Regions from separate parts of the Cronobacter turicensis genome, predicted to be linked through region 1. Evidence: predicted binding sites of a transcription regulator. Region 1 holds the regulator's gene; each other region holds the start of a gene.

Region 1 (3,475 bases):
TCGGTCACGTCGTGACGGCCTTTTTGCAGAATAGAGACCACATCAATGGCGCTGCAGCCACCTGCCGCCATTAAGACCATTTCCATCGGGCTCGGCGCTTTGTCGCCGGAGTTGCCGTCCATCAGGATCTGATGCCCCGAAGCGGACTCGCCAAGGAAGGTTAAGCCTTCCACCCATTTCACTCGTGCATGCATGTTATTCGCTCCAGGCTATTCATTTTTCTGACAGATTACGCGCGCGCGTCATCAGAGGCAACGGAAGGCGACCTGCGTCAAGCTGAAACGAGACAACAGGAGACACCTGATAAAAGCTATGCTAAAACAGTCTGGATGCAGCGGCGATACATTGATGTTACGCATGGGTGCAGAGGAGAAGACAATTTATCGGCTGCGATGTCCACGGACAGCCAACTTCCCTGGAAGCGGGAAGATGATGATTGCAAAGCCAGACAGGGGTTACGCGCCCTGTCTTTGGAGCCAGTTTAAAACAGAGGATAACCGCGCATGGTGCTTGGCAAACCGCAAACAGACCCGACTCTTGAATGGTTCTTGTCTCATTGCCACATTCATAAGTATCCATCTAAGAGCACGCTGATTCACCAGGGTGAAAAAGCGGAGACGCTGTATTACATCGTCAAAGGCTCAGTGGCAGTGCTGATCAAAGATGAAGAGGGCAAGGAGATGATCCTCTCGTACCTGAATCAGGGAGACTTCATCGGCGAACTGGGTTTGTTCGAGGAAGGTCAGGAACGCAGCGCCTGGGTTCGCGCTAAAACTGCCTGTGAAGTGGCTGAAATCTCCTACAAAAAATTCCGTCAGCTGATTCAGGTTAACCCGGATATTCTGATGCGTCTCTCCTCGCAGATGGCTCGCCGCCTGCAAGTCACCTCAGAGAAAGTGGGCAACCTCGCCTTCCTGGACGTGACCGGCCGCATCGCTCAGACGCTGCTGAACCTGGCGAAACAGCCGGACGCGATGACCCATCCGGACGGAATGCAGATTAAAATCACGCGTCAGGAAATCGGCCAGATTGTCGGCTGCTCCCGCGAAACCGTTGGCCGCATTCTGAAAATGCTCGAAGATCAGAACCTGATCTCCGCCCACGGTAAAACTATTGTGGTTTACGGTACCCGCTAAAAAATCAAAAAACGGCGTGTCGCTTCGGTAACACGCCGTTTTTGTATCTATACTTCTCCCCTATGTGGCGTCGTCTTATCTATCACCCTGAAATTAATTACGCTTTACGGCAAACGCTGATCTTAAGCCTGCCGGTGGCGGTCGGGTTGATGCTGGGCCATCTCCAACAAGGGTTGCTGTTTTCACTCGTCCCCGCCTGCTGCAATATTGCCGGTCTCGATACCCCGCACAAACGCTTCTTCAAACGCTTGATCATCGGCGCCTCGCTGTTTGCGCTGAGCAGCCTGGCGGTACAGTTTCTGCTGTTACAGGCCATCCCGCTGCCGCTTATTCTGCTGATGCTGGCGCTGCTGCTGGGCGTGACGGCGGAGATAAGCCCCCTGCATGCGCGCCTGCTGCCCGCGTCGCTTATCGCGGCCATCTTCACGTTAAGCCTCGCCGGGAATATGCCCGTCTGGGAGCCGATGCTGCTCTACGTTCTCGGCACGCTCTGGTATGGCGCGTTTAACGGTTTCTGGTTCTGGCTGTGGCGTGAACAGCCGCTGCGTGAATCGTTAAGCCTGATTTATAAAAGCCTCGCCGACTACTGCGAAGCGAAATACAGCCTGCTGACGCGCCACACAGAACCGGAACAGGCGCTGCCGCCGCTACTGGTGCATCAGCAAAAAGTGGTGGATCAGATAAGCCAGTGCTATCAGCAGCTACAGATGCTGTCGGCGACCAAACAGAACGGCTACAAACGCCTGCTGCGCACGTTTCAGGTGGCGCTGGATCTTCAGGAGCATATTTCGGTCTCCCTGCATCAGCCGCGTGAAGTGCAAAAGCTGGTGGAGCGCAGCCACGCCGAAGCGGTGCTGCGCTGGACGGCCCAGACCGTCGCCACGCGCCTGCGCACGCTCTCTGACGATATTCTCTACCACCGCTACTCGTACCGCTTCTCAATGGATAAGCAGATTGAGGCGCTGGCGAAAATCGCCCGTCAGCATCCGGACAACCCGGTCGGCCAGTTTTGCGAATACCATTTCAGCCGTATCGCCCGCGTGCTACGCACCCAGCGCCCGCTCTACGCCCGTGACCTGATGGACAGCGGCCAGCGCCGCCTGCCGCTGCTGCGGGCGTTGAAAAGCTATCTGTCGTTGAAATCCGCGGCGCTGCGCACCGCCGCGCGTCTGGGCGTAATGCTGGCGGCGGCGGGCCTGTTAGGGAGCGCGTTCAATTTACCGAAGCCGTACTGGATCCTGATGACGGTGCTCTTCGTCACGCAAAACGGCTATGGCGCGACACGGGTGCGCATCCTGCACCGGGCGGGCGGCACGCTGGCGGGGCTGATTATCGCGGGCATCACGCTGCACCTGAATGTGCCGCAGGGCTATACCCTGCTCGGCATGTTGCTGGTGACCTTAATCAGTTATCTGATAATCCGGCGGCACTACGGCTGGGCGATGATTGGCTTTACCGTCACGGCGGTCTATTCGCTGCAAATCCTGACGCTCAACGGCGAGCAGTACATCGTGGCGCGCCTGATAGACACGCTGTCCGGCTGCCTTATCGCGTTCGGCGGCATGGTCTGGCTCTGGCCCCAGTGGCAGAGCGGCCTGCTGCGCCAGAACGCGCATGACGCGCTGGAGGCCGACCAGGAGGCGCTGCGCCTGATCCTGAGCGACGATCCGCAGCCCGGCCCGCTGGCGTGGCAGCGGATGCAGGTCAACCAGGCGCACAACGCGCTCTATAACTCGCTCAATCAGGCCATGCAGGAGCCGGGCTTTAACAGTCGTTATCTGGAGGATATGCGTCTGTGGGTCACGCACAGTCAGTTTATCGTCGAGCACATCAACGCGATAACGACGATGGCGCGCGAGCAAACCACGCTGACGCCGGAGACGGCGGCGCGCTACTTACAGGCTTGTGAAATTGCGCTACAGCGCTGCCAGCAGCGGCTGGAGCATGACGCGCCGGGCGACACGCAAAACGAGGCGGTACTGGAGGGCGAAGAGGTCTTGCCGGAAGGGGCGCCGGGCGTAATGGAGCATCATCTGCTGCGCATTCTCGATCATCTGCGCACCATGCACACCATCTCTTCCGTGGCGTGGCGCCAGCGCCCGCATCACGGTATCTGGCTCAGGCGACGCCTGAGCCAGTCACGCTGATTAACCGTTAACCACGCGTGCGACGGCGCGCGCGAAACGGGCCATCCCTTCGTCGATATCGGCACTCTCCACCAGCAGCGACGGCGCGAGACGCATCACGTCCGGCCCGGCGTTCAGCACCATCACGCCTTCCGCCGCGGCGGCGTACAAGAAATCGCGGGCGCGCCCGTGGAAGGCTGGGGTCAGCTCGGC
Region 2 (3,475 bases), 500 kb from region 1:
GCGCCGCGATACCAATCACCAGGCGGGCGATATCGTCTTCTTCTTCACCGAAACGCACGCCCTGCGGATACTGGCAGAACACGACGCCGGTTTTCAGCACGCGGTCTTTGGCTTCAACGGTGCCGTGCGGAACCGCGATGGACTCGCCGAGATAGGTCGGGGTGAGTTTTTCGCGCTCCAGCATCGCGTCTACATATTCCGGCTGAACGTAACCGCCTTTCACCAGCTGCTCGCCCGCAAAGCGAATCGCCTCTTCTTTATTCGCCGCCTGACGGCCCAGGAAGATGTTGTCTGCGCTGAGCTTAAACAGATGGCTGTCGTTGGCGTCGAAGCTGTCCTGCAGGCTGGTGCGGACTTTCTCTTCGTTCTGCGTATGACGCTGCGCGGCAACCAGACGTTCGGTCAGGCCGGCGTACAGGCCGCTGTCCAGGAAGTTGGTCAGCGAAATGTGCTGCGCGTGCGGCGCCTGACGCATGGCGCGCTCGGTTAAATCGCGGTGGGTGATAACCAGATCCACATCGCCCGGCAGGCTGTTAATCGCGCTGTTGGTGACGGAAATATGGCTCAGGCCCGCATCCTGCACTTTCTTACGCAGTACGCCGGCGCCCATGGCGCTGGAGCCCATACCGGCGTCGCAGGCGACGATGATTTTACGCACGTGGCTCAGGTCGTTGCTCAGATCCGCGTTCGCCGCGGTTGCCGCGCCTTTAGACTGCGCTTTCATATCCTGCATGCGACGGGTCGCGGCATCGATATCGTCTTCTTCTTTCACTTTGCTGGTTTTCAGCAGGATAGCGGCCACCACGAAGGAGACGGCCATCGCGGCGAAAATCGCCACCAGGTTTGCGAAGTACGCGCCTTTCGGCGTCATCGCCAGCACCGCCAGGATAGAGCCCGGAGACGCCGGAGAAACCAGGCCGCCGTTCAGTACGGTCAGGCAGAATACGCCGGTCATACCGCCCAGGATAACAGCGAGGATCAGACGCGGATTCATCAGCACATACGGGAAGTAGATTTCGTGGATACCGCCCAGGAAGTGGATGATAGCCGCGCCGCCCGCAGACTGTTTGGCGCTGCCGCGACCAAAGAACATGTACGCCAGCAGAATACCCATACCCGGGCCCGGGTTGGCTTCAATCAGGAAGAAGATCGATTTGCCCAGTTCATGCGACTGCTGAATGCCCAGCGGCGAGAAGATGCCGTGGTTGATGGCGTTGTTGAGGAACAGGATTTTCGCTGGTTCAACGAAAATCGACGCCAGCGGCAGCATGTCGTGAACCACCATGAAGTTCACGCCCGCGGCCAGCACTTTCGAGAGCACTTCTACCGCCGGGCCAATGCCGAGGAACGCCAGAATCGCGAGGATCATACCGATGATGCCCGCGGAGAAGTTGTTCACCAGCATTTCAAAGCCGGATTTGATTTTGCCGTCGACCGAGGCGTCGAATTTCTTGATGCAGAAGCCGCCCAGCGGGCCTGCAATCATCGCGCCCAGGAACATCGGGATGTCCGCGCCGACGATAACGCCCATGGTGGTAATCGCGCCCACCACGCCGCCACGCTCGCCGCCGACCAGCTTACCGCCGGTATAGCCGATAAGCAGCGGCAGCAGGTAGGTGATCATCGGACCAACCAGCTTCGCCAGCGTCTCGTTTGGCCACCACCCTGTGGGAATAAATAACGCGGTGATAATACCCCAGGCGATAAACGCGCCGATGTTAGGCATTACCATATTGCTGAGAAAGCGACCAAAGCTTTGCACTTTGATCTTGATATCGGATGACATAGAACACCCCTTCTTATGTTTACGCGCAGGCTTGCGGCCCGAGGTTTATTGTTAACGTGGCGGCAGAGGTAGCCGGACCCATGCTCTGATGACGCGAAATCTGGCACTGAATCGCGATGGTGTCCAGACAGACCCGTTAAGTGTGATCGTGATCACGTGATGTCGGGGTGATCAGGGTGTTGTGGCGTGATTTGAATCACAAAAAAGACGTGTAAAAAAAAGACAATGCGCAAAATGTCACCGTCACAACCTCTTAAATGTGAAGAGAATCACACTTTCATTCGGCATCTTTGTTATTCATTTGTGATGTGAATCACAAAATATTTCCCAGGAATAATCCGATCGGGCGTCGTACATTTTTCACTCACGTTAACAAGGATAGTCTGTAAGAAAGTTACAGCAGAGAAATGACGAAAAAAGGCGGCGGCCAGGCGCGTCTCGCCGTGCGTTTTAGCGCGCCGCCGCGCGTCCTTTTGGCGTATCCTGACCCATACTTATCTTTCTCTGGCGTTAACGTAAAAGGACCCGGCATGAAACTTATCGGTAGTTACACCAGCCCGTTTGTACGCAAAATCTCTGTGATGCTGCTCGAAAAAGGCATCGTGTTTGAGTTCGTAAATGAATCGCCCTATGCCGAACAGAACGGCATGGCGCAGTACAACCCGCTGGGGAAAGTGCCGGCGCTGGTGACCGATGAGGGCGAGACCTGGTTTGATTCGCCCATCATCGCGCAGTATATCGAGCTGCTGGATGCCCAACCGGCGCTGGTGCCGCAAGCGCCGCGCGCGGCGTTGAAAGTGCGCCAGCTGGAGGCGCTCGCCGACGGCATTATGGACGCGGCGCTGGTTTCGGTACGCGAGCAGGCGCGCCCGGCGGAGCAGCAGTCGGAAAGTGAACTGCTGCGCCAGCGGGAGAAAATCAACCGCGGCCTCGACGCGCTGGAAGGATATGTGGCTGACGGCACGCTGAAGGCCGACGAACTGACGCTCGCCACTATCGCAACGGCCTGCGCTATTGGCTATCTCAATTTCCGTCGCGTGGCGCCGGGCTGGTGCGCGCAGCGTCCGCATCTGGTGAAACTGGTGGAAGCGCTCTTTACCCGCGACAGCTTCGCGCGTACCGAGCCGCCCAGCGCCTGACCGGGCGCGAACCGCCCTTTATTGCGCTGACCGTGCGCGGGGACTGAACTGCCCCGCGTTTCCTGCTAAATTATCGCCACGTTTTATCCAGGTTTATTCACGTCATGACGACCGATTCCCGTCTGCTTTACAGCCAGCTTCCCGCTACCGACCGCCTGCTGCGCGACAGCGCGTTCCAGCCGTTGCTGGACACCTACGGCCATACTCGCGTGGTCAACACGCTTCGCGCGATGCAGGAGGAGGCGCGGCTTGCCATTCGCGAACGCCAGGCATTGCCGACGTGGTGCGACGACTGGGCCGCGGCGGCGGCTGACAGGCTGGCGCGCGGTTCGCAAAGCGCGCTGCGCCCGGTTTTTAACCTTACCGGGACGGTGCTGCACACCAACCTTGGCCGCGCGTTGCAGGCGGAAGAGGCCGTTGAGGCGGTCGCCCGCGCCATGCGCTCGCCGGTGACGCTGGAGTATGACGCCGACGGCGGCGAGCGCGGCCACCGCGACCGCGCGCTGGCGGCGCTACTCTGTGAACTCACCGGCGCGGAAGACGCCTGTAT
Region 3 (3,475 bases), 760 kb from region 1:
CAGATTAGCCTGCTGGCGCTGGAGCAGAGCGCGCAGGCCGCGCGCAGCATTGTGCGCGAGCAGGGCGAAGGGCGCATCAAAACCCTGAGCGGCGTGGAATATTCGCCGCTCTACACCACGCTCGATCCGCTGCAAAGCATGAGCCGTGAAGAGAAGCTCGATATTTTACGCCGCGTCGATAACGCCGCGCGCGCCGCGGACAAGCGCGTGCAGGAAGTGAGCGCGAGCCTGACTGGCGTCTATGAACTGATTCTGGTGGCCGCCACTGACGGCACGCTGGCGGCTGACGTGCGGCCGCTGGTGCGCCTTTCTGTCAGCGTACAGGTAGAAGAAGACGGCAAGCGCGAGCGCGGCTCCAGCGGCGGCGGCGGTCGTTTCGGCTATCAATGGTTTATGGAAAATACCGACGGCGAAGTGCGCGCCGAAGCCTGGGCGAGAGAAGCGGTGCGTATGGCGCTCGTCAACCTGAGCGCCGTGGCGGCGCCTGCCGGTACGTTGCCGGTGGTGCTGGGCGCGGGCTGGCCTGGCGTGCTGCTGCATGAGGCGGTCGGTCATGGTCTGGAAGGCGACTTCAACCGTCGCGGCACCTCGGTTTTCAGCGGCCAGATGGGCCAGCTGGTGGCGTCTGAGCTGTGTACCGTGGTGGATGACGGCACGCTTGCCAATCGTCGCGGTTCGCTGGCGATTGATGACGAAGGCGTGCCGGGTCAGTACAACGTGCTGATCGAGAACGGCATCCTGAAAGGCTATATGCAGGATAAGCTGAACGCGCGCCTGATGGGCGTCGCGCCGACCGGCAACGGCCGTCGCGAATCCTACGCGCACCTGCCGATGCCGCGTATGACCAACACCTATATGCTGGCTGGCAAGTCTACCCCGCAGGAGATTATCGAGTCCGTGGAGTACGGCATCTTCGCGCCGAACTTCGGCGGCGGCCAGGTGGATATCACCTCCGGTAAGTTCGTCTTCTCGACTTCAGAAGCGTATCTCATCGAAAACGGTAAAGTGACGAAGCCGGTAAAAGGCGCGACGCTAATCGGCTCCGGCATCGAGGCGATGCAGCAGATTTCGATGGTGGGCAACGACGTGAAGCTGGATAACGGCGTCGGTGTTTGCGGTAAAGAAGGCCAGAGCCTGCCGGTAGGCGTTGGTCAGCCAACGCTCAAGGTGGATAATCTCACGGTCGGCGGTACGGCATAAGCGTGGTGTTTCGCCCCTCCGCTGGCGAGGGGCGAGGCATTCAGGCGTGGCTCTCTTTTCCTTTCCCGTTTCTTCCCCGCATCTCCTGGTATACCTGCGCCACTTTCACGAAATAATCATTAAGCGCGTTAATGCAGACCTGCACCTTAAGCGGCAGCTTGTCCTTTTCGGTATAGAGCGCGTACACCGGTCGCGGATCGGACTGGTAGCGCGGAAACAGGATCTCCAGCTCGCCGCTGTTGATCTCATCGATCACCCACATCAACGGCACATACGCAATGCCTGCGCCAGCCTTCAGCCAGCGGGAAAGCGTCATCGGATCGTTGGTGACAAAACGCCCCTGCGGCAGCAGTCGGGTGGAGATGCCTTCCGGCGCGATAAGCTCAAATTCATTGTCGGGACGCACACTATATTCAAGCCATGAATGGTTGGCGAGATCGGCGGGCTTTTCCGGCGTGCCCGCCTGGGCGAGATAGCTTTTGGCGGCGCAGACGACCATCGGCATCGAGCCAAGGCGCCTGGAAAACAGACTGGAGTCCTGGAGCGCGCCGACGCGGATCACTACGTCCAGCCCATCGGCTATAAGGTCCGGCGCCGGAATACCGGTCACCAGGTTGACCGATAGTCCTGGATAGTCACGCAGCATACCGGCAGTCAGCGAAGCCAGCACATTTTGCGCCATGGTTGAAGAGCAGCCGATCCGCAGCGTGCCGATCGGGCTATTATTAAAGGCGTATAACTGTTCGTGCACTTCCTGTACTTCATGCAGCATACGACGGCAGCCCTGGTAGTAAATCCGGCCTGCCTCGGTTAAGCCAATACTGCGGGTGCTGCGGTTTAACAGCTTGACCTGCAACTCATCTTCCAGTTTCGATACCGTCTGACTGATAGAGGAGACGCTCATCTCAAGCTGCCTGGCGGCGCTGGTAAATGAACCCAGCTCCACCACTTTGGCGAACACCGACATTCTTTTTAGTCGTTCCATTATTCACTCTGGCTTAAAAGTGATTTAGATCACATATCATAGATAACTTACTATCAGTTACGCTAATATATTATTTCCAACATAACTAACACCGCACTCTCGCCCGGCCATTCCAGGCCATTCGTTGCGGAATATAGTTTAAAAATCAATCGCCTGCACGCAAATCAAGGTCAACATGAGTCTTTTTCCGGTCATTGTGATATTCGGTCTTTCTTTTCCGCCGATCTTTTTTGAGCTTCTGCTGTCGCTGGCGATTTTCTGGCTGGTGCGTCGTGCGCTGATCCCGACCGGGATTTACGATTTCGTCTGGCATCCGGCGTTATTTAATACGGCGCTTTATTGCTGTCTGTTCTATCTGCTGTCGCGCTTGTTTGTCTGAGGTTGATGTGAAATTACTAACAACAAAAATCACCCGCACAGCCATCACCGTGGTGCTGGTCGTGCTCGCCTTCATCGCTATTTTCCGCGCCTGGAGTTTTTATACCGAATCGCCCTGGACGCGTGATGCGCGCTTTACCGCCGATGTGGTCGCTATCGCGCCGGATGTGGCCGGGCTTATTACGTCGGTGGACGTACATGACAACCAGCTTGTGAAAAAAGATCAGGTGCTTTTCACTATAGACCAGCCGCGCTACCAGAAGGCGCTGGAAGAAGCCGAAGCCGATGTCGCCTACTATCAGGCGCTGGCGAATGAAAAACGCCGCGAGGCGGGCCGTCGTAACCAGCTTGGCGTCCAGGCGATGTCGCGTGAAGAGATAGACCAGGCGAACAACGTGCTGCAAACCGTATTACATCAGCTGGCGAAAGCTGAGGCGACGCGCGATCTGGCGCGGCTCGACCTGCAACGCACGGTGATCCGCGCCCCGGCGGACGGCTGGGTCACTAACCTTAACGTCTATACCGGCGAATTTATTACGCGCGGCTCCACGGCGGTGGCGTTGGTTAAACAGAACAGTTTCTATGTTCTGGCCTATATGGAAGAGACCAAGCTTGAAGGCGTGCGCCCCGGTTTTCGCGTCGAGATCACGCCGCTTGGCAGCAATAATGTCCTGCACGGCACTGTGGACAGCGTCTCGGCGGGCGTGACGAACGCCAGCAGCACCCGCGACGATAAAGGCATGGCGACCGTCGATTCCAACCTGGAGTGGGTACGCCTGGCCCAGCGCGTACCGGTACGTATTCGCCTCGATAAACAGCCAGGCAACCTTTACCCGGCCGGCACGACGGCGACCGTCGTGGTGACGGGCGAGCGGGATCGCGATCGCAGCCAGGAATCGGCCTTTAACAAGC
Region 4 (3,475 bases), 660 kb from region 1:
ACCGGCGTTGCGCGAAGGGCTGCCGCTCAAACGCAGCGACTGGGACGCGTATCTCGCCTGGGGCGTGGAGGCGTTCCGCCTGAACGCGGCGGTTGCGAAGGACGACACCCAGATCCACACCCACATGTGTTATTGCGAGTTCAACGACATCATGGATTCTATCGCCGCGCTGGATGCGGACGTGATCACCATTGAAACGTCACGCTCAGATATGGAGCTGCTGGAGTCGTTCGAAGAGTTCGAATACCCGAACGAAATCGGGCCGGGCGTGTACGACATCCACTCGCCAAACGTGCCGGATGTGGCGTGGATCGAGGCGCTGCTGAAGAAAGCCGCGCAGCGTATTCCGCAGGAGCGTCTGTGGGTGAACCCGGATTGCGGCCTGAAAACCCGTGGCTGGCCGGAAACCCGCGCGGCGCTCGCCAACATGGTGAAAGCGGCGCAGAACCTGCGCCAGGCATAAGGGGTGCAGGTGGCGTGATGGCGGGTGTCGCTTCGCTAACCCGCCCGACAACCTTACGTAAGATGGTAAGCGCAGCGCACCCACCATGGCCCGGAGAAAACGGTGTGATGTGTTTTATGGTTTTGTAGGGTGGGTAAGCGTAGCGCACCCACCACGCCACCCGAAACACCGCTTAATAAAAAACGCCCGGTTTCCCGGGCGTTTTTTTATGCTTTCTTACTACCGTAGGCCTGGAACCATTCGAGCATGCGCTCCCAGCCATCTTTCGCCGACGCTTCGTGATAACTCGGTCGATAATCGGCGTTAAACGCATGGCCCGCGTCCGGGTAAACGATGATTTCCGCCTTCGCGTTGGCGGCGCGCAGCGCCTGACGCATCGTTTCCACGCTCTCCTGCGAAATGCCAGTATCCTGCGCGCCATACAGCCCCAGCACCGGCGCGGTGAGATCGGTGGCGATATCCACCGGATGCTTCGGCGAATTCAGCGTCTTATCGCCCATGAGCTTGCCATACCAGGCGACCGCGGCTTTCAGCTGCGGATTGTGCGCGGCATACAGCCACGCGATACGCCCGCCCCAGCAAAAGCCGGTCAGCATCAGACGATGCGCGTCGCCGCCGTTGCGTGACGCCCAGCTTGCTACATGATCCAGATCCGCCAGCACCTGCGCGTCCGGCACTTTCGACACCAGATTGCTCAGCAATGACGAAATATCGTCATACTCATTCGGGTCGCCCTGGCGAAAATAAAGTTCCGGCGCCACCGCCAGATACCCTTCCAGGGCCAGGCGACGGCAAATATCGCGGATATGTTCGTGCACGCCGAAAATCTCCTGCACCACAATCACCACCGGCAGCGGGCCATCGGCAGCGCGCGGGCGGGCGTGGTAAGCAGGCATATTTTCGCCCTGCGTAGGAATCGAGGTTTCGCCTGCGATAATGGCATCCTGCGGCGTATGAACTACCGTTGAAGCGACAGGTGAGACCGCAGCGGCAAAACCCGCTTTATTGTCAGTGTTGTTGTTCATGGCATTCTCCGTACCCGTTATTGTTTTAGCGCATCCCTAACTATAGTCTGCGTGCGACGGGAATGGGGGTGGCAAAAGCAGGCATCTGTCATGTGAGCTTTCACTTATCGGGTTGCATGTGTGATGGTCATCACGAAATAATGGAAAATTAATGCAACTCCTTTCTTTTGAAGTGAATCCGGTCACGAAAAATGCCGGAAAGGTTCTGTAAAGTACCGTTTTGCTTCTCCTGACAAACCGACCCACAGAGGAGTCACCTATGTCTGATGTTTTTCACCTCGGCCTTAAAAAAAGCGATCTTCAGGGCGCTGAATTAGCGATTGTCCCGGGCGACCCGGAGCGAGTGGAAAAGATCGCCGCGCTGATGGATAAGCCGGTCAAACTGGCCTCCCACCGTGAATTCACCTCCTGGCGCGCTGAGCTTGATGGCAAAGCGGTCATCATCTGCTCCACCGGCATCGGCGGCCCGTCGACCTCTATTGCAGTTGAAGAGCTGGCGCAACTGGGCATTCGCACGTTCCTGCGCGTGGGCACCACCGGCGCTATCCAGCCGCACATCAACGTCGGCGACGTGCTGGTGACGACCGCCTCCGTACGCCTTGATGGCGCTAGCCTGCACTTCGCGCCGATGGAATACCCGGCCGTGGCTGATTTCGCCTGCACCACCGCGCTGGTGGAAGCCGCCAAAGCGGTTGGCGCGACCACGCACATCGGCGTGACCGCCTCTTCCGACACCTTCTACCCAGGCCAGGAGCGCTACGACACCTTTTCCGGCCGCGTGGTCAGCCGCTTTAACGGCTCCATGAAAGAGTGGCAGGCGATGGGCGTGATGAACTATGAAATGGAATCCGCGACGCTGCTGACCATGTGTTCAAGCCAGGGCCTGCGCGCGGGCATGGTGGCGGGCGTTATCGTCAACCGCACCCAGCAAGAGATCCCGAACGCGGAAACCATGAAACAAACCGAAAGCCACGCGGTGAAAATCGTGGTGGAGGCGGCGCGCCGTCTTCTCTGATTGCTCCTTTCAGGCCGGCGCTCCGCCGGCCTTTTTGCGTAATGCCTCGCAGGAATAACGCTCCTTACAGAAAAACGCTTTTCCTCTGGAATTATGTACAGCACAATCCTCTCTGGCGTGATGAGCGGTTCAGGCAGGAGGCGTGGTGGAAATCTCATATCTGGTGTTAGCAGTGGTCGCGCTGGCGGGCGTAGCCGTAGGTTGGCTGGCGTCAGGCCTGCGAACCGCCCAGCAAAAAGCGGAGCTGCTGGCGGAACAGCGCGATATCTACGGCGAACTCAGCGCGGCCCGCGAGGCGCTGGCGCATAACCAGCACTGGCGTGATGAGTGCGATCTGCTTAATAACGAACTACGCAACCTGCGTGAAATCAACAGCTCGCTGGAGTCCGATCTGCGCGAAGTAACCACGCGGCTGGAAGCCACTCAGGTCCACGCCGAAGAAAAACTGCGCCAGATGATGAGCAGCGAGCAGCGTCTGAGCGAACAATTTGAAAACCTCGCCAATCGTATTTTTGAGCAGAGCCGTCGCCAGGTCGATGAGCAAAACCGCCAGAGCCTGAATGGTCTGCTTTCCCCGCTGCGCGAACAGCTCGACGGGTTCCGCCGCCAGGTGCAGGAGAGCTTCGGGCAAGAGTCGCGCGAGCGCCATACGCTGGCCCATGAAATCCGCAATCTTCAACAGCTGAATGCGCAAATGGCGCAGGAAGCCGTCAACCTGACGCGCGCCTTAAAAGGCGACAACAAAGCCCAGGGCAACTGGGGTGAAGTGGTGCTCGCCCGCGTGCTGGAAGCCTCGGGCCTGCGCGAAGGGCATGAGTATGAAACGCAGGTCAACATTCAACTGGCCGACCGTAGCCGTATGCAGCCGGATGTCATCGTGCGTCTGCCACAAGGCAAAGATGTAGTGATTGACGCCAAAATGACGCTGGTGGCCTATGAGCGTTACTTTAACGCTGAAGATGACTACAACCG

Evidence for each region. Region 1 encodes CRP, which controls carbon source genes, mostly activating them, when cyclic AMP is high. Its sites were predicted from a motif close to ATGTGANNNNNNTCACAT; they were not measured.
Region 2: the regulator CRP is predicted to act here: its motif matches at 2,044-2,061, upstream of AB8W27_RS20155 (glutathione S-transferase).
Region 3: the regulator CRP is predicted to act here: its motif matches at 2,203-2,220, upstream of aaeR (HTH-type transcriptional activator AaeR).
Region 4: the regulator CRP is predicted to act here: its motif matches at 1,607-1,624, upstream of udp (uridine phosphorylase).

What each region holds. Positions count from the first base shown of each region.
Region 1 covers NZ_CP165997.1:346,417-349,891, reverse strand. The annotation lists gene AB8W27_RS01610 (OsmC family protein) at 1-194, opposite strand, end outside; gene crp (cAMP-activated global transcriptional regulator CRP) at 504-1,136, shown strand; gene AB8W27_RS01600 (YccS/YhfK family putative transporter) at 1,199-3,283, shown strand; gene AB8W27_RS01595 (aspartate aminotransferase family protein) at 3,284-3,475, opposite strand, start outside.
Region 2 covers NZ_CP165997.1:4,232,071-4,235,545, reverse strand. The annotation lists gene AB8W27_RS20160 (PTS mannitol transporter subunit IICBA) at 1-1,786, opposite strand, end outside; gene AB8W27_RS20155 (glutathione S-transferase) at 2,317-2,925, shown strand; gene selA (L-seryl-tRNA(Sec) selenium transferase) at 3,030-3,475, shown strand, end outside.
Region 3 covers NZ_CP165997.1:3,972,691-3,976,165, reverse strand. The annotation lists gene tldD (metalloprotease TldD) at 1-1,200, shown strand, start outside; gene aaeR (HTH-type transcriptional activator AaeR) at 1,241-2,185, opposite strand; gene aaeX (p-hydroxybenzoic acid efflux pump operon protein AaeX) at 2,361-2,564, shown strand; gene aaeA (p-hydroxybenzoic acid efflux pump subunit AaeA) at 2,572-3,475, shown strand, end outside.
Region 4 covers NZ_CP165997.1:4,074,748-4,078,222, reverse strand. The annotation lists gene metE (5-methyltetrahydropteroyltriglutamate--homocysteine S-methyltransferase) at 1-463, shown strand, start outside; gene AB8W27_RS19465 (dienelactone hydrolase family protein) at 670-1,488, opposite strand; gene udp (uridine phosphorylase) at 1,748-2,503, shown strand; gene rmuC (DNA recombination protein RmuC) at 2,649-3,475, shown strand, end outside.